Regions from separate parts of the Ruminococcus sp. AM31-15AC genome, predicted to be linked through region 1. Evidence: predicted binding sites of a transcription regulator. Region 1 holds the regulator's gene; the other holds the start of a gene.
What was found. The regulator HrcA, encoded in region 1, represses chaperone genes, less so after heat shock. The targets are predictions, from matches to a motif close to TGTTAGCACTCNNNNNNNNNGAGTGCTAACA.

Region 1 (7,602 bases):
TTGCAGTTTCCTGCAAGTCAAGGCTGTGCTGAGTGTCAAGCTGTTTGCCGTCAAGCTCTGCCATTTGATCTTCAAGCTCAGAGGAATATTTCTCTGAATTTGCTATCTTTTTCTGTATGGACTTATATTTTTTCTTTATAGCCTCAAGGTTGTCCTGCTCGTCGGCAAGCTTTTTGTCAGCGTCAGCTATCTGCTTATCAAGCTCCTGCTGTTGCTTTTTTAGCTCTTCAAGCTGACTGCTGTATGTATCGTTATCCGCCATTACGACATCTTTCACACTGTTGTCAGAAAAACCAAAGGCGGCAAAAGCTATGCACAGAGCCATACAGCCTGCGGCTATTCTTTTCATGGGGTAAATTTTTTTCATAATATCAGTTCTCCAAAATATAAGCGTATTATATATTTTTCACGCTGTAACGTTTATGTAGTCCCTTTTATTATAACGCAAAACCCCGTTCTTGTCAAGAAACCAACCGCTAAAAGCCGTATTTTCGGCATTTTAAGACAATTCGCCACACATATTTTGTGCGTTATTGCACCTATTCTCCTCCGAACATCTCACCCAAGGTCTTTCCTATAAGCTCGCCTGTATACTGTGCCTGAGTGATAGAATTGCCGTGGCTTCCCACCTCTATAAGAAGCGAGCCGGTGGTCAAATCCTGATTATAGTGGCGATAGTCGAAAAGTACAGGCCGTGTAAGCCCCTGCCAATCGCTCTCCAAAGCCGACTGCAAGGCACAGGCAAAGTGAAAATTCTTCATATAGTCAGGCATACCCATAGTGCCGTCATCACACCCTGATATTATCATAAGCTGAGCCGCTTCCCTGCCCTCTATCTCCGCCACAGGCGCGAGCCTTGTGCCGTCCTCACGTTCTATGCCGTCACGGTGAACGTCAAGGCATACCTTTATAGAGGGGTACTCCTCCAATATCTGCTTTACCGCCATTCGGCTTGAATCGTAAGAGCCGTCATAGCTGGGATAATCATGCACAAGTGTATCGTGGATATACGCAACGCCTGCTTTGTCAAGCTGTTCGCATATCTTGTCCCCTACCGACAGCATATTCATTTCAGGGTCGGTGGTCTTACAGGAAAAGGAGCTGTCATAGTGGTCTTTGTCTGTGGGCTCAAAGCTTTCCGTGGCATGGGTATGATAAATAAGTATCTGCGGCTCAGAGGAATTTCCGTCTATTTGAAAATCATATGGCTTTGAGCTTTCCTCATAAAGCTCATCATTTGAAAGGTCAGTGCAGTTTCTCACCTGACCGCCGCCGTCAAGGTCGAAATACTGCTCGCCGTCATATCTGCCGTAGGTGTATTTTTCTATAACACCGTCATTCCCCTCCATGCTTGCAGGATATGGTATCTTGTCCGTCACGTCCTGAGCAGGCAAAGGACTTGGCACTTCTGAGCTTTTTGAGGGCGTTTGCTTCTCCTGTGGTGCCATATCCATATCCCATATGCTGTGCTTTGACACCACTGCCGCTTCAAGCTTGTTTGATACCACAGGCTTTGATGCCGTGTCCGTTTCACTTTCCATAGCGAAATAAGGCTTGTATTCTCCCATAGCCACCCCTGCCGCCGCAGCCGCCACCCTGCCGAACCTGCTTGCAGATCTTGCATAAAGCCATATCCCCGTGGGCATAACGAACGCCACAATTATAACTGCAACACAACGCAGGCAGACTTTCTTTATATCCAATGCCGTCACTCCCGTATACATCTTAGTATTATAATGTATATGCAGGACGAGCCGTCATATTACCTGCCCAGCTTCACCTTAACAGGCTTGCCCACTGTCATAGAGTCATGGGTCACGTTGCAGTCATAGCATAGTATCTTCACGCCCTTTCGGGAAGCTTTCTCCAAAGCCTCTCCGAACTCAGGGTGAGTGTCATAATTTGGAGTGAAATATTTCACATCGCTCATCTGAACGAGTATCATTATATAAGACTCATACCCCTCATCAAGGCAGTGAGAAAGCTCCTCTATATGCTTCACCCCACGGAGGGTAGGAGCGTCAGGGAAAAGCACAACGCCGTCTTTCTCCAGCGTACAGCCCTTTACCTCCATGAAGATTTTCCTATCCTGCGACTCTAAGTAAAAATCAAAGCGTGAATTGCCGTATTTCTTTTCGGGATAGACCGAGAAGCCCTCGCCAAAGGGTCTGTTCTCTCTCAGCCACTCCCCTACCGCCTTATTCGGGGCTTGGCTGTCCATGTTTATGAGCCTGTCACCTTTTTCCACAGCCACAAGGTCAAAAGCGGTCTTTCTCGATTCGCTGTCTGAATGCTCAAGCCAAACAGTACACCCCTCCACCAAAAGCTCTTTGCATCTTCCCGTATTTTTCACATGGCAGACCTCAGACTTGCCGTCTATCTCAACGTTGGCGATAAATCTGTTCGGTCTTGATAGAAATTTGCCTTTATGTATATTATCGTATCTCATAATTCGCTCCTTTTATTCTTACTATTCACATTATACCACAAATATGTTTGATTATAAATACCTAAATCATGCTTTCTTAGCTTTGCTGATTTGTGATTCGATACGAAAAGGGAAAAATATTTCACAAAATCTATTGACGTTATTTGTGAAATATGTTATAGTTTTGAGTATAGGTTATATAACAATAATAATTTATTAAAATTTTAGAAAGAGGTATTTATAATGAAAAAAATAACTGCACTTCTCGTTTCTCTTATCATGTCATGCGCAGTAATGGCAGGCTGTTCTGACAGCAGTTCTTCAAGCTCATCAAAAGCAGACAGCACATCAAAGGCAGAAACAAGCGCAGCCGCTGACGAGTCAACTGCTTCAGAAGCAGGCACAGCCACAGATCTCGAGGATACTCTCACAGCGCAGTATACAAAGAAGATACAGGGCGAGAGCCTTGCTATCGACATGACAGTGGCAAGCGAATATGACAATTCATCAGCCGTTGTTGAGATAGCAGGCGGCAATATGCACATGAAAATGAACTTTATGGGCGTGGATATGGACATCTATAGTATCGACGGAGTTATGTACACACTTGACAGCGAGTCAAAAACGTATTACACTGTTGATATGGAAGAATCTATCGACGACTTCAAGAGCGAAATAGGCTACGGCATTAACGACAGCTACAAGTTCATAAGCTCTGAAACAACTGACGACGGTCTTATCTGCGAAACTTTTGAAAACACAGAAGATCCTGATATCGAGCTTGAATCAGGCGTAACTCTCGACACAAGCGATTCTGACGATCATTCTTTCACAACAACATTCAAGTATTACTTCAATGCTGACACAAAGGATATTGTTAAGATAGAAACTATCTCTGACGGCTCAACAACTACTGTTACAGTAAACTCATTCACAACTGAAAACGTTGAAGTCAAACTCCCTGACGATTTTGACAGTTGGACAGAGCAGTCTTTCGATATGAGCACTGACGATATCCCTTATGACGCTGAACTCGATGTTGAGTCAGGCGCTGAGTCAGCCGAGTGATTCTTGTCATTTTTCGGAGGCAAAATATTATGAACAAGAAAATGGTAACTATTATTGCAGCTTTGGCAATGTGTACAGCAATGGCAGGCTGCACTGAGAACGATACTGCAAGCTCTTCAAAGGCTGAAACAACTACTACAACGACGGCTGCCGCAGAATCGGCTGCTCCTGTTGAAAGCACAGTAGACGAAAGCTCCGCTGACAGCACTTCCACAAACGCAGGCACAACAGATTATGACGTTGACGGTGATTTCAGAGCATTTGAGCAGCTCAAAGAAAAATATGCAGACGGCTACCTCGTTACCCTTGAGGGTCAGATGTCAAACAGCGGAACAAAATATACTATCTGCGTAAAGGACGGCAAGGCTTACGAGTCAAGCACAATACAGGGCATGAAGTCATATGCTGTTTACCCAGGCGACGGCAAGAAGTATAACGTTTCTGAGGCAACAACTACTTACTCGGTAGCTGATGCTGACGAGAACGCTTGGAAGGACTCTGACATTCTCTTCGGGGCGGCTCTCGATTTTGACCACGCATATATTGACGAAACAACAAACGTTGTTCACGAGTATTATAACCTCGACAGTGCCGTTGCAGGTGCTGAGGGTCAGATAGTTTACGGCTTTGACGGTGCTACATATGACCTTAAGCAGGTAGTTCTGCTCCCAGAGGGTGCTGACGAATCAAGTGCAGTTTACTTCACTGTAGATTCCATGGGCGAAGCAGACGACAGCCTGCTTGCTGTTCCTGATCTTTCTGCTTATACAAAAGAATAATTTTATCTGATCTTTTTCCAACATCGGGCGGACAGACCACTGCGGTCTGCCCGCTTTTTTTGCATTTTCAGCAAAGCATTGTGCAATGTGACGGAAATGAGATTCAAATATTTTTGAAATTTGTGAGAAAAATAGTCTTAAACCACTTGACAAAATCGTCAAAAGGGTATAAACTATACTTAGCACTCAAGAAGAAAGAGTGCTAACACTTAAATGTAATAAGTGCTAACAAGAAGAACGGGTGGTGAGCAAATGGACGACCGCAAGCTGAAAATACTTTCAGCGGTAGTCAATGAATATATCGTAACAGGCGAGCCTGTAGGCTCAAAGGCGATAATGGCTCACGTCAAAGCGTCCTCAGCGACCATAAGAAATGAAATGGCAGAGCTTGAGAAGCAAGGCTATCTCGAACAGCCACACACCTCCGCAGGCAGAATACCAACATATAAGGGCTACAGGCTTTATGTTGACCAGCTTATGGAGCAAAACCAGCTTACAGCAAATGAAAAGAAGATGCTGGATTCAATGATACCGCAGGAATATGTCACAGAGGAAGACCTTGTGAACAAGGCTTCAATGGCATTGGCGGATCTTACGAAATGTGCGGCGGTGGTCGCAAACGCAACGCCAAAGTTCTCGCTTATCTCAAAGGTAGAGGTAATACCTACAGGAAAGAGAATGTACGTTATTTTGATGATAACGTCCAACGGCTCTATTAAGAATAAGGTTTGCCGATTGGAGTTCGACCTCAGTCAGGATCAGCTTGAGTTTTTTGATAACTTCGTAAAGGAAAATCTCAACGGCGTGCCTATCGACAGTCTTTCGGACGCTTATCTTGAAAAGCTCACAGAAGCAATGGGAACGTACATGATGACCCTTTCACCGCTTGTTTCCGAGATCATGAAGATGACAAAGGAAATGAGCAGCGTGTCTATCAAAGGTCAAAGCAATCTTCTCACCTGCAAGGACTTCAACCAAAATGAGATAATAAGCTTTCTCGATAATCAGAAGGAGCTTAAAGGATTTATTGACGAAACGTTCTCAGGGCTTCACGTTATGTTCTCCCCTGAGCGTGACGGGTTTGTTATCCACAACTCCTCTATTATAACAGCTCCGTTCTCAAAGGACGGCAAAACAGCAGGTGCGCTGGGGCTTATAGGTCCTATGAGGCTCGACTATGCGAAGTTTATCCCATATCTCGAGTATTTCACAGGGAAGATATCGGAAATGATATCCGAAAAGCCACAAGAGCAAAACAAAGAAGATGACGAAAATGAATAAAAAGGAAGGCAGGCGGCGTAAATTGAGTAAGGAAACTGAAAAGGACACCGAGCTTGAAAAAGAGGAAAACACCTCTGCTGAAAGCGAAGAAGTAGAAGAAGCGGCGGATACCGCAGAAAATGCCACTGAGGATACAGAGAAAAAGGCGGAGGAAAGCGAAACAGAAAAGCTGAAAAAAGAGCTTGCCGAGGCTAATGACAAGTATCTCAGACTTATGGCTGAATATGATAACTTCAGGAAAAGAAGCGCAAAGGAAAGACTGGAGCTACAGACACAGCAAAGGGAAATGTGATAAACGGCTTCCTGCCGGTGTTTGACAACTTTGAAAGAGCGTTAGGCACAGAAACTCAGGACGCAGTTTATAAACAGGGTGTTGAAATGATCTTCAATCAGTTCAGCGACGCACTTAAAAAGCTCAACGTCGAGGTAATGGAGCTTGCGGGCAAGGAATTTGACCCGAACGTTGCAACGGCAGTCAGCACAGTTGACGACCCTGACCTCGGTGAAAATATTGTGGCGCAGGTGCTTCAAAACGGCTACACCATAGGCGGCAAGGTCATAAGACACGCAATGGTAATAGTAGCAAATCCATAAACAAAGACATCGGGACTAAAGGTCTTGATATAAATTAAGTAAATTTTGAAAGGACTTGATCTTATGAGCAAAATCATCGGTATAGATTTAGGTACAACAAACTCTTGTGTAGCAGTTATGGAGGGCGGCGAAGCCGTTGTTATCCCTAACAGCGAGGGTGCAAGAACAACTCCGTCAGTAGTTGGCGTTTCAAAGAACGGCGACAGACTTATCGGTCAGGTAGCAAAAAGACAGGCTGTTACAAACTATGACAACACTGTAATTTCTATCAAAAGACATATGGGCTCTGACTACAAGGCTCACATGGGCGGCAAGGATTACACTCCACAGGAAATTTCAGCTATGATACTTCAGAAGCTGAAATCTGACGCAGAAGCTTATCTGGGTGAAAAGGTAACAGAGGCTGTTATCACAGTTCCTGCTTACTTCACAGACGCACAAAGACAGGCTACTAAGGACGCTGGTCAGATCGCAGGTCTGACAGTAAAGAGAATAATCAACGAGCCAACAGCCGCTGCACTTTCTTACGGTATCGATAAGGAAGATGATCAGAAGGTCATGGTTTATGACCTTGGCGGCGGTACATTCGATGTATCTATCATCGAAATGGGCGACGGTGTTACGGAAGTTCTTGCTACAGCAGGTAACAACCACCTGGGCGGCGACGACTTCGACCAGAGAATTATAGATTGGATGATCACAGAGTTCAAGAAGACTGAGGGCGTTGACCTCTCAGGCGATAAAATGGCAATGCAGAGACTCAAGGAAGCCGCTGAAAAGGCTAAGATAGAGCTTTCTTCTACTGCTTCATCAACTATCTCTCTCCCATTCATCACAGCAGACGCTACAGGTCCAAAGCATCTTGAAATGACACTTACACAGGCTAAGTTCAACGAAATGACAGCTGACCTTGTTGAATCAACAATGGGACCAGTTCGTCAGGCACTTTCAGACTCAGGTCTGTCAGCTAACGACCTCCAGAAAGTCCTTATGGTCGGCGGTTCTTCAAGAATACCAGCCGTTCAGGAAGCTGTTAAGAAATTCCTTGGCAAAGAGCCATTCAAGGGCATCAACCCGGATGAGTGCGTAGCACTTGGCGCTGCATATCAGGGCGGTGTACTCGCAGGCGACGTTAAGGACGGTCTGCTCCTCCTCGATGTAACTCCACTGTCACTTGGTCTTGAAACAATGGGCGGTATCTGCACAAAGATCATCGAGAGAAACACAACTATACCTACAAAGAAGTCACAGATATTCTCAACTGCCGCTGATAATCAGTCAGCCGTTGATATCAACGTACTTCAGGGTGAGCGTGAGTTCGCAAAGGACAACAAGCAGCTCGGTATGTTCAGACTTGACGGAATCGCTCCTGCTCCAAGAGGCGTTCCACAGATCGAGGTAACATTCGATATCGACGCTAACGGTATCGTACACGTTTCCGCTAAGGATCTT
Region 2 (7,602 bases), on a different contig from region 1:
GTGATGAAGTCCGAATGGGATAAGTGCACGTTCAAGTATTCCGTATATCCATGTGCCTGCATAGCCTGAGTTGAGTACAAGCACGCCAAGCTTTGAGATACCAAGCTGTACGATAGGCCACAGATAGAACATTATGATACCAACGATAAGGTATGTGACAGTTGAAACGATAGGAACAAATCTTGTTCCGCCAAAGAATGAAAGCACCTGCGGAAGTTCTGTTTTATAGAACTTATTGTGAAGTGCGGCAACGCCAAGTCCTACAAGGATACCGCCGAAAACGCCCATTTGCAGCGTGGTGATACCAAGCACTGACGTTGTGGAGTTTTCTGCCATTGCCTCAACGCCGCCCTTTGCGGTGATAAGTGCGCTGATAGTGGTGTTCATTACGATATAGGCGATAGCACCCGAAAGGGCTGCGACTTCTTTTTCCTTCTTTGCCATTCCGATAGCAACGCCCATTGCAAACAGAAGCGCAAGGTTATCAAAAACGGCGCTTCCCGTTTTGCTCATTATGTCGAGGATAGTGTAAAGCACACCGCCCTCATAGATGAATTTGCCAAGATGATAGGTTTCGATAGTTGTGGCGTTGGTGAAAGAGCTGCCTATTCCAAGAAGCAGACCCGCCACCGGCAGCAGTGCGATAGGGAGCATGAAAGAGCGTCCCACACGCTGCAATACGCCGAAAATTTTATCCTTCATAATAATAATATCCTCCATGATCAATTTATCTCAGCTGAATTATCATTATGGTACCGTTAATGATAATACCGCAGCGAATACATTATATAAGCTGTGGCAATAATGCCTATCCGCTTATTTTCTTCAGATGGATCGAAAGAGTTATCATTTCATCTTCCGATATAGTTTTAGCATAATTCTTCAAAATATGATCCTGCATATGCTTTGCACATTTATACTGCTTTTTGAATTTCTTTTTTATGATATCAGCGAACTCCTCGTCCCTGCTGAGAACATTAGGAAGCTCCTGAGATTTGAAGAGCCTTTTCGCAAGATATTTTAAATGCACAAGAAATCTTTCATATGCCACCGAGTTCTTGTTTATCTTCCCTGCCAGACAAGCGTCCGCTATCTCAGCACAGTTGTTCACCATTTTAGTGATATCCTGTATCTGTTCCATTTTTGTGCCGAGCCTTGCGTTTATTATGTGCATTGCGATAAAGCCCGCTTCATCACCCCTCAGTTCAACGCCCAAACGCTGATATATCTCCGCCACGCAATATCTTCCAAGAGCAAGTTCCTTTGGGAAGCAGTCGCTTATGGCGTCCATAAGAGGATTGTCAAATTCAAGTCCCTGCTTTTTTCTTTCAATGGCAAAGGAGATGTGGTCTGAAAGTGTTATTATGAGCGACTCGTTTAGCTTTCCGTCGATATGTGAAGAAATATAGTCCACAAGATCTGCCGTAAGCTTTATATGCTCATATGGTATCTCGGTCAGACACTCGATAAGCCTTTTTCTAAGCTCGGAGTCTGTAACAAAATACATTTTCTGTATTTTATCCTTGTCAGGCTCATCACCATATTTTTTCCCAAAGCCTATCCCCTTGCCTGAGATTATCTGCTCTTTTCCTTTATCGTCTATAACGCTTACGGTGTTATTATTTATCACCTTGATTATTTTCATTAAAAATCCCCCTATAAAATCAAAAAAACCAACCTTAATACGAACCCATACAATATGTCCGTACAAAGTTGGTCATGCCCAGTCTATAAATGAAAGGTAACACTCCAATAAAAGATGTTATGTATCAATTTCACTATAATTATATTAACACACCTACATTTATTTGTCAACAGCGTACATAAAATTTGTTTTTCAAATCTGTTTTTTTAACAAATAAACTCATTTTGTTTTGTATAAAACCTACAATTATCAGCCTGAAAAGCACAAAAAAGCCGTGGAAACACTGCTGTTCCCACGGCTTTCGGTATGTTAAGAGAGTATCTGTATAGCTTTATTACTTTGTCATAAGCTCGCAAACAAGGTTTGCAAACTCAACAGGGTTGTCGATAGACATACCCTCGATAAGCAAAGCCTGATCGTAAAGAAGCTTTGCATAGTCTTTCAGCTTGTCCTTATCGTTAGCATAGAGGTCTTTCAGCTTCTCAAAGATAGGGTGGTTTGGATTTATCTCCAGTGCCTTTTCAGCCTTTACCTTATTGCCGTCATTCTGAGGCATAGCGTTGAGGACTTTCTCCATTTCGATAGTTATGCTGCCGTCTGATGAAAGACAAACAGGGTGAGTTTTAAGCTTCTTTGAAAGACGGACAGTCTTTACCTTGTCAGCGATAGCTTCCTGCATGAAAGTGAACATATCCTTGTTCTCTTCGTCAAGCTTTTTAGCCTCTTCCTTTTCTTCCTCTGTATCAAGGTCAAGGTCAGCGTCGCTTATGGACTTGAACGGCTTGCCGTCATAGTTTATCATCACCTTGATAGCGAACTCGTCAACGTCCTGTGTAAAGTAAAGAACCTCATAGCCCTTATCCTTGATCTTTTCAAGCTGAGGGAGCATTTCGATCCTTTCCTTTGTTTCGCCGCAAGCATAGTAGATCTCTTTCTGATCTTCTTTCATTCTTGAAACATACTCTTTGAGTGTAACGTTCTTGCCGTCAAATGAGGACGGGAACATAAGAAGGTCTTTCAGAGTTTCGTTTGCAGCGCCGTATGACTGATAGATACCGAACTTGAACTGAAGTCCGAATACGCTGTAGAACTTCTCGTACTTCTCACGGTCGTTTTTCAAAAGCTTTGCAAGCTCGTTCTTTATGGACTTTTCAAGGTTCTTTGCGATTATCTTGAGCTGTCTGTCCTGCTGTAAAAGCTCACGGGAGATGTTCAGTGAGAGATCCTCAGAGTCAACAACGCCCTTTACAAAGCTGAACCAGTCAGGAAGCAGGTCTGCACACTTTTCCATTATCATTACACCGCTTGAATAAAGCTGGAGTCCCTTTTCATAGTCCTTTGAGTAATAGTCAAAAGGCGCACGGGCAGGTATATAAAGCAGTGCATCATATGTTGCAACGCCCTCGTTCTTTGAATGGATATGTGCAACAGGCGGCTCATAGTCACCGAACTTCTCCATATAGAAGTTGTTGTAATCCTCGTCCTTTAGCTCGCTCTTGTTCTTCTTCCAGATAGGGGTCATGCTGTTAAGAGTTTCGATAGCCTTGTGTACCTCAGGCTCTTTACCCTCCTCATTATAATGAGTATGCTCGACTTCCATTCTGATAGGGAATCTGATGTAGTCAGAATATTTCTTTACAAGCGACTGTATCTGATACTGATCAAGATATGTTGAATACTTCTCGTCATCAGTATCGTCCTTGAGTTTAAGTGTGATAGTTGTACCGACGCCGTCAGGCTTGTCACACTCTTCTATTGTGTAGCCCTCAACACCGTCAGATGTCCACTTATAAGCCTGATCGCTGCCAAAAGCCTTTGTTACAACGGTAACTTCCTTTGCTACCATAAAAGTAGAATAGAAGCCTACACCGAACTGACCGATGATATCAACATCGTCCCCAAGGTCATTGTCTTTCTTAAAAGCGAACGAGCCTGAGTTTGCGATAGTACCAAGGTTGTTTTCAAGATCCTCCTCGGTCATACCGATGCCGTTATCAGAAACTGTAAGCGTTCTGTTTTCCTTGTCGATAGCGATATTGATAGCGAAGTCGCTCTTTTTCATTCCCACAGAAGTGTCTGTCAGGGACTTAAAATACAGCTTATCAATAGCATCGCTTGCATTTGAGATTATCTCTCTGAGAAAAATCTCCTTATGAGTGTAGATCGAATTGATCATCATATCGAGCAGTCTTTTTGATTCTGCCTTAAATTCTTTTGTCTGCATAAAATCTCGACCTTTCCTTAATAATATTTTACTTTCTTTGAATACTGTTCCATATAATTAGCACTCTATCTATTTGAGTGCTAATTATATTATACAACAAGGTTGATAAAATGCAATAGTTATCACAAAATTTCTCTTATTTATTTACAAATTCATAACATTTCATCACATACCTGACAAAATACCATTTGCAAAAGCACCATGTTGTGTGCTATAATATATAGATAAGACCGAACAAGGGAGGAATAATATTTGACTACCAAAAAGTCTGTTTCTCTGCTGACCCCTGAAAAACAGCAGGAAAAGAAACTTCTTACTATAGACTGCGTGAAAATTTCACTTCTGCTCATTTTATACAACCTGCTAAACAGGATATTCGCAGTGTTATTCTTTTACGTTGCATACACTTATCACTCAGGAAAATTCACTCTTAGCTACTCGGCAGTTCTCAGCTATCTGAAAAAGCAGACCACTTTTATAAGTTCAACTACTTTTTCCATGACGGCAAATTTGTTTATCACTCTTATGAGCGTGCTTGTTTTTGGGATAGTTTTTGCTATACTTTTCCGAAAACGAGGATCAAGCTTCATAAAGCCGAAAAAAGGCACGGCAGTAAAAGGGTTAAAATGGTTTTCAGCCTGCTTTGTGATAAACATTCTGCTGTCACAGCTCACATCTATCCTCACGGGTATACTTGGTCAAAATGGTGTGACAGTTCCCACAAGCGATTTTTCCATTCATCAGCCCTCTGCCATTGCAGTAATAGTGCAGTTCTCATACGTTGTGATAATAGCCCCTATCGTGGAGGAATTTATCTACCGTGGAGCGATCCTCACAGCTCTAAGCCCATACGGAAGGGGTGCGGCGGTGCTTTTCTCGGCACTTGCATTCGGACTTATGCACGGAAATATCCCTCAGGCGGCTTCGGCATTCGGCACGGGACTTGTTTACGCTATTATCGCCGCAAAGTGCGGCTCGATACTGCCAACAGTTATAATACACTGTCTAAACAATCTGCTCGCAAACTTCTCGTCCATATCTGATGCGATAGGACTTGAACACTATGAAACCTTCATGAGCGTTGCTGAGATAGTCATAGGTCTGGTGGGCTTTATGGTTCTTTTCACAAGCCTTAAAAAGCTTATCATTGATGACAGCGAAAACGTGCTTACACCGAAAGAATGTCGCAGATACGTCTTTACAAACCCTGCCACACTGATATATATGCTCTGCCTTATCGTGCCGATAGTAAAGAGCCTTATCCAAGCAAACAGCTGATAAAACAAAACGGGTGACTACCAACACTAAGTTGACAGCCACCCGTTATTTTTATATCCAAAAGTTAATTAGTATGCCTTGCCCCAAAGTACCATATGCTTTGCTGGTTTTCCACAGCATACGCAGGTATCTGCTATCTCTTCCTGCTCGAACGGGATACATCTTGAACCTACTCCTGTGAGTTCCTTTACCTTATCCTCGCAAGCTTCATCGCCGCACCACATTGCCTTAACAAAGCCGTCGCCCTTTTCCTCAAGAGCCTTTGTTATCTCGTCAAGTGTCTTGCAAACATAGGTACGTCTTTCTCTGTTTTCAAGTGCCTTCGCATAAAGACCATCATGAACAGCCTGAAGTCTTTCATTTACTGTTTCAACAAGCTCACCAAGCTTGCAGAATACCTTTTCTCTGTTGTGTCTTGTAACAAGCACACACTGATCGTTCTCAATATCCTTTGGACCAATTTCAAGTCTTACAGGAACGCCCTTCATCTCATACTGTGCAAACTTCCAGCCAGGTGACTGTTCTGAATCGTCGAGCTTAACTCTTATGCCTGCATTTTTAAGTGTGTTGTAAAGCTCGTTAGCCTTGTCAAGAACGCCCTCTTTGTGCTGTGCTATAGGTACGATAACTACCTGAACAGGTGCAACAGCAGGTGGCAGAACAAGTCCGTTATCGTCGCCGTGTGTCATTATAACTGCACCGATAAGCCTTGTCGTAACGCCCCATGATGTCTGGAATGGGTGTGCAAGCTTATTATCTCTTCCGGTATAAGTGATATCGAAAGCCTTTGCAAAGCCATCGCCAAAGTAATGCGAAGTGCCTGCCTGCAAAGCCTTGCCGTCGTGCATAAGAGCCTCGATAGCGTATGTTGCTTCTGCACCTGCGAACTTGTCGCTCTCTGTCTTTCTGCCCTTTACGACCGGCATAGCAAGCTGCTGCTCACAAAAATCAGCGTATACGTTGAGCATTCTCTCTGTCTCCTCGATAGCCTCCTCAGGTGTCTCGTGGATAGTATGACCCTCCTGCCACAGGAACTCTCTTGAACGAAGAAATGGTCTTGTTGTTTTTTCCCAACGTACAACAGATACCCACTGATTGTAAAGCTTAGGAAGATCTCTGTAGGAATGAACTATATTAGCATAATGCTCGCAGAAAAGCGTTTCAGACGTTGGTCTTACGCAAAGTCTGTCTTCAAGCTTTTCACTTCCGCCGTATGTTACCCAAGCTACCTCAGGTGCAAAGCCCTCAACGTGGTCTTTCTCCTTCTGAAGCAGGCTCTCAGGGATAAACATAGGCATACAAACATTTTCATGACCAAGCTCCTTGAACTTTGTGTCAAGTATATGTTGGATATTCTCCCATATTGCGTAGCCGTAAGGTCTTATTACCATACAGCCTTTTACGCTTGTGTATGAAACAAGCTCAGCCTTCATACATATATCAGTATACCACTTTGCGAAATCCTCGTCCATGGAGGTTATCGCATCAACCATTTTCTTATCCTTAGCCATTTATAAAACCTCTTTCTTATATCATTCAGGCATTGTCATTATTCTTGTTGCCGTCGTCTTTTTTAACAGCTTCACTTCTGACATTCTTCTTTTTCTTTTTAAAATTAAGAGCATAGATATCCTCGTTATATATCTTATAGTTGGGATCCCAGCCGTCAATATGGGACTTATCAAATATGCCCTGTACCTTATAGTTCTCAGGATCATTCCCTGTATTCTCACCGTCCACCCTTTCGGGATCGTCCTTTTCGGCAAGCTCAGGGTGACGTTTTTCAATAAATCGTGCTATTTTCGGAGTGATAAGGCAGGCAATGACGATAAAGGTCATTATTATGACACAGCCTGCTGCCAGCTTCAACAGCAATAGCAGTAATTCTTTATTCAGACAAGTCACCTCTTTTCGCAAATATAAAGTTATTATAGCACAATTATCATCCAAATTCAAGAGGTGAAATATGAATTTACCGCCATTTCTGACCTTTAGCACGAAAAAAGGCGGAACAAAGTCCGCCTTAAAGCATTTTCTTTCGTTTGAAAAAGATTATACACACTATCACTACTATTATACTAAGAGCTATAACACCCGGATACCCCTCTTTGAGTTCGGGCATATTCTGAAAGTTCATGCCATACCAGCCCGTGATAAGGTCAAAGGGAAAAATATAGTGGATATGACCGTAAGAAACTCCATATTCTTGTTCTGCTGAGCATTGACATGGGACTGATAAGCGTCTCGCACCTGCGTTGCATATTCAAGAAGATGTACGGTTCTGCCCATGAGCCTGTCGGCACGGTCTGAGATAGTGCCGAAATATTTTTTCTGCTTTTTCTCAAAGAAGCCGTTCTCATCCTCTTCAAGCTCTCTGCCCAGATCCATTATTTCATCATAGTAGCTTCTCAAAATAAGAAGCTCTTTTCTGATAGGCGTTATGGTTTCAAGAAAA

Region 2: htpG (molecular chaperone HtpG) is a predicted target of HrcA. The motif match lies at 3,925-3,955, and genes of this name have one in related genera.

Annotation. Positions count from the first base shown of each region.
Region 1 covers NZ_QTYG01000004.1:24,996-32,597, forward strand. Annotated here, with positions in the region: gene DW793_RS01925 (C40 family peptidase) at 1-367, opposite strand, end outside; gene spoIIP (stage II sporulation protein P) at 540-1,703, opposite strand; gene sfsA (DNA/RNA nuclease SfsA) at 1,763-2,449, opposite strand; gene DW793_RS01940 (hypothetical protein) at 2,672-3,496, shown strand; gene DW793_RS01945 (hypothetical protein) at 3,526-4,275, shown strand; gene hrcA (heat-inducible transcriptional repressor HrcA) at 4,528-5,556, shown strand; gene DW793_RS15775 (hypothetical protein) at 5,549-5,848, shown strand; gene DW793_RS15780 (nucleotide exchange factor GrpE) at 5,845-6,150, shown strand; partial or broken gene dnaK (molecular chaperone DnaK) at 6,214-7,602, shown strand, end outside.
Region 2 covers NZ_QTYG01000006.1:68,009-75,610, forward strand. Annotated here, with positions in the region: gene DW793_RS03075 (PTS transporter subunit IIABC) at 1-702, opposite strand, end outside; gene DW793_RS03080 (PRD domain-containing protein) at 809-1,645, opposite strand; gene htpG (molecular chaperone HtpG) at 1,980-3,869, opposite strand; gene DW793_RS03090 (CPBP family intramembrane glutamic endopeptidase) at 4,122-5,147, shown strand; gene proS (proline--tRNA ligase) at 5,216-6,658, opposite strand; gene DW793_RS03100 (hypothetical protein) at 6,684-7,022, opposite strand; partial or broken gene DW793_RS03105 (CorA family divalent cation transporter) at 7,171-7,602, opposite strand, start outside.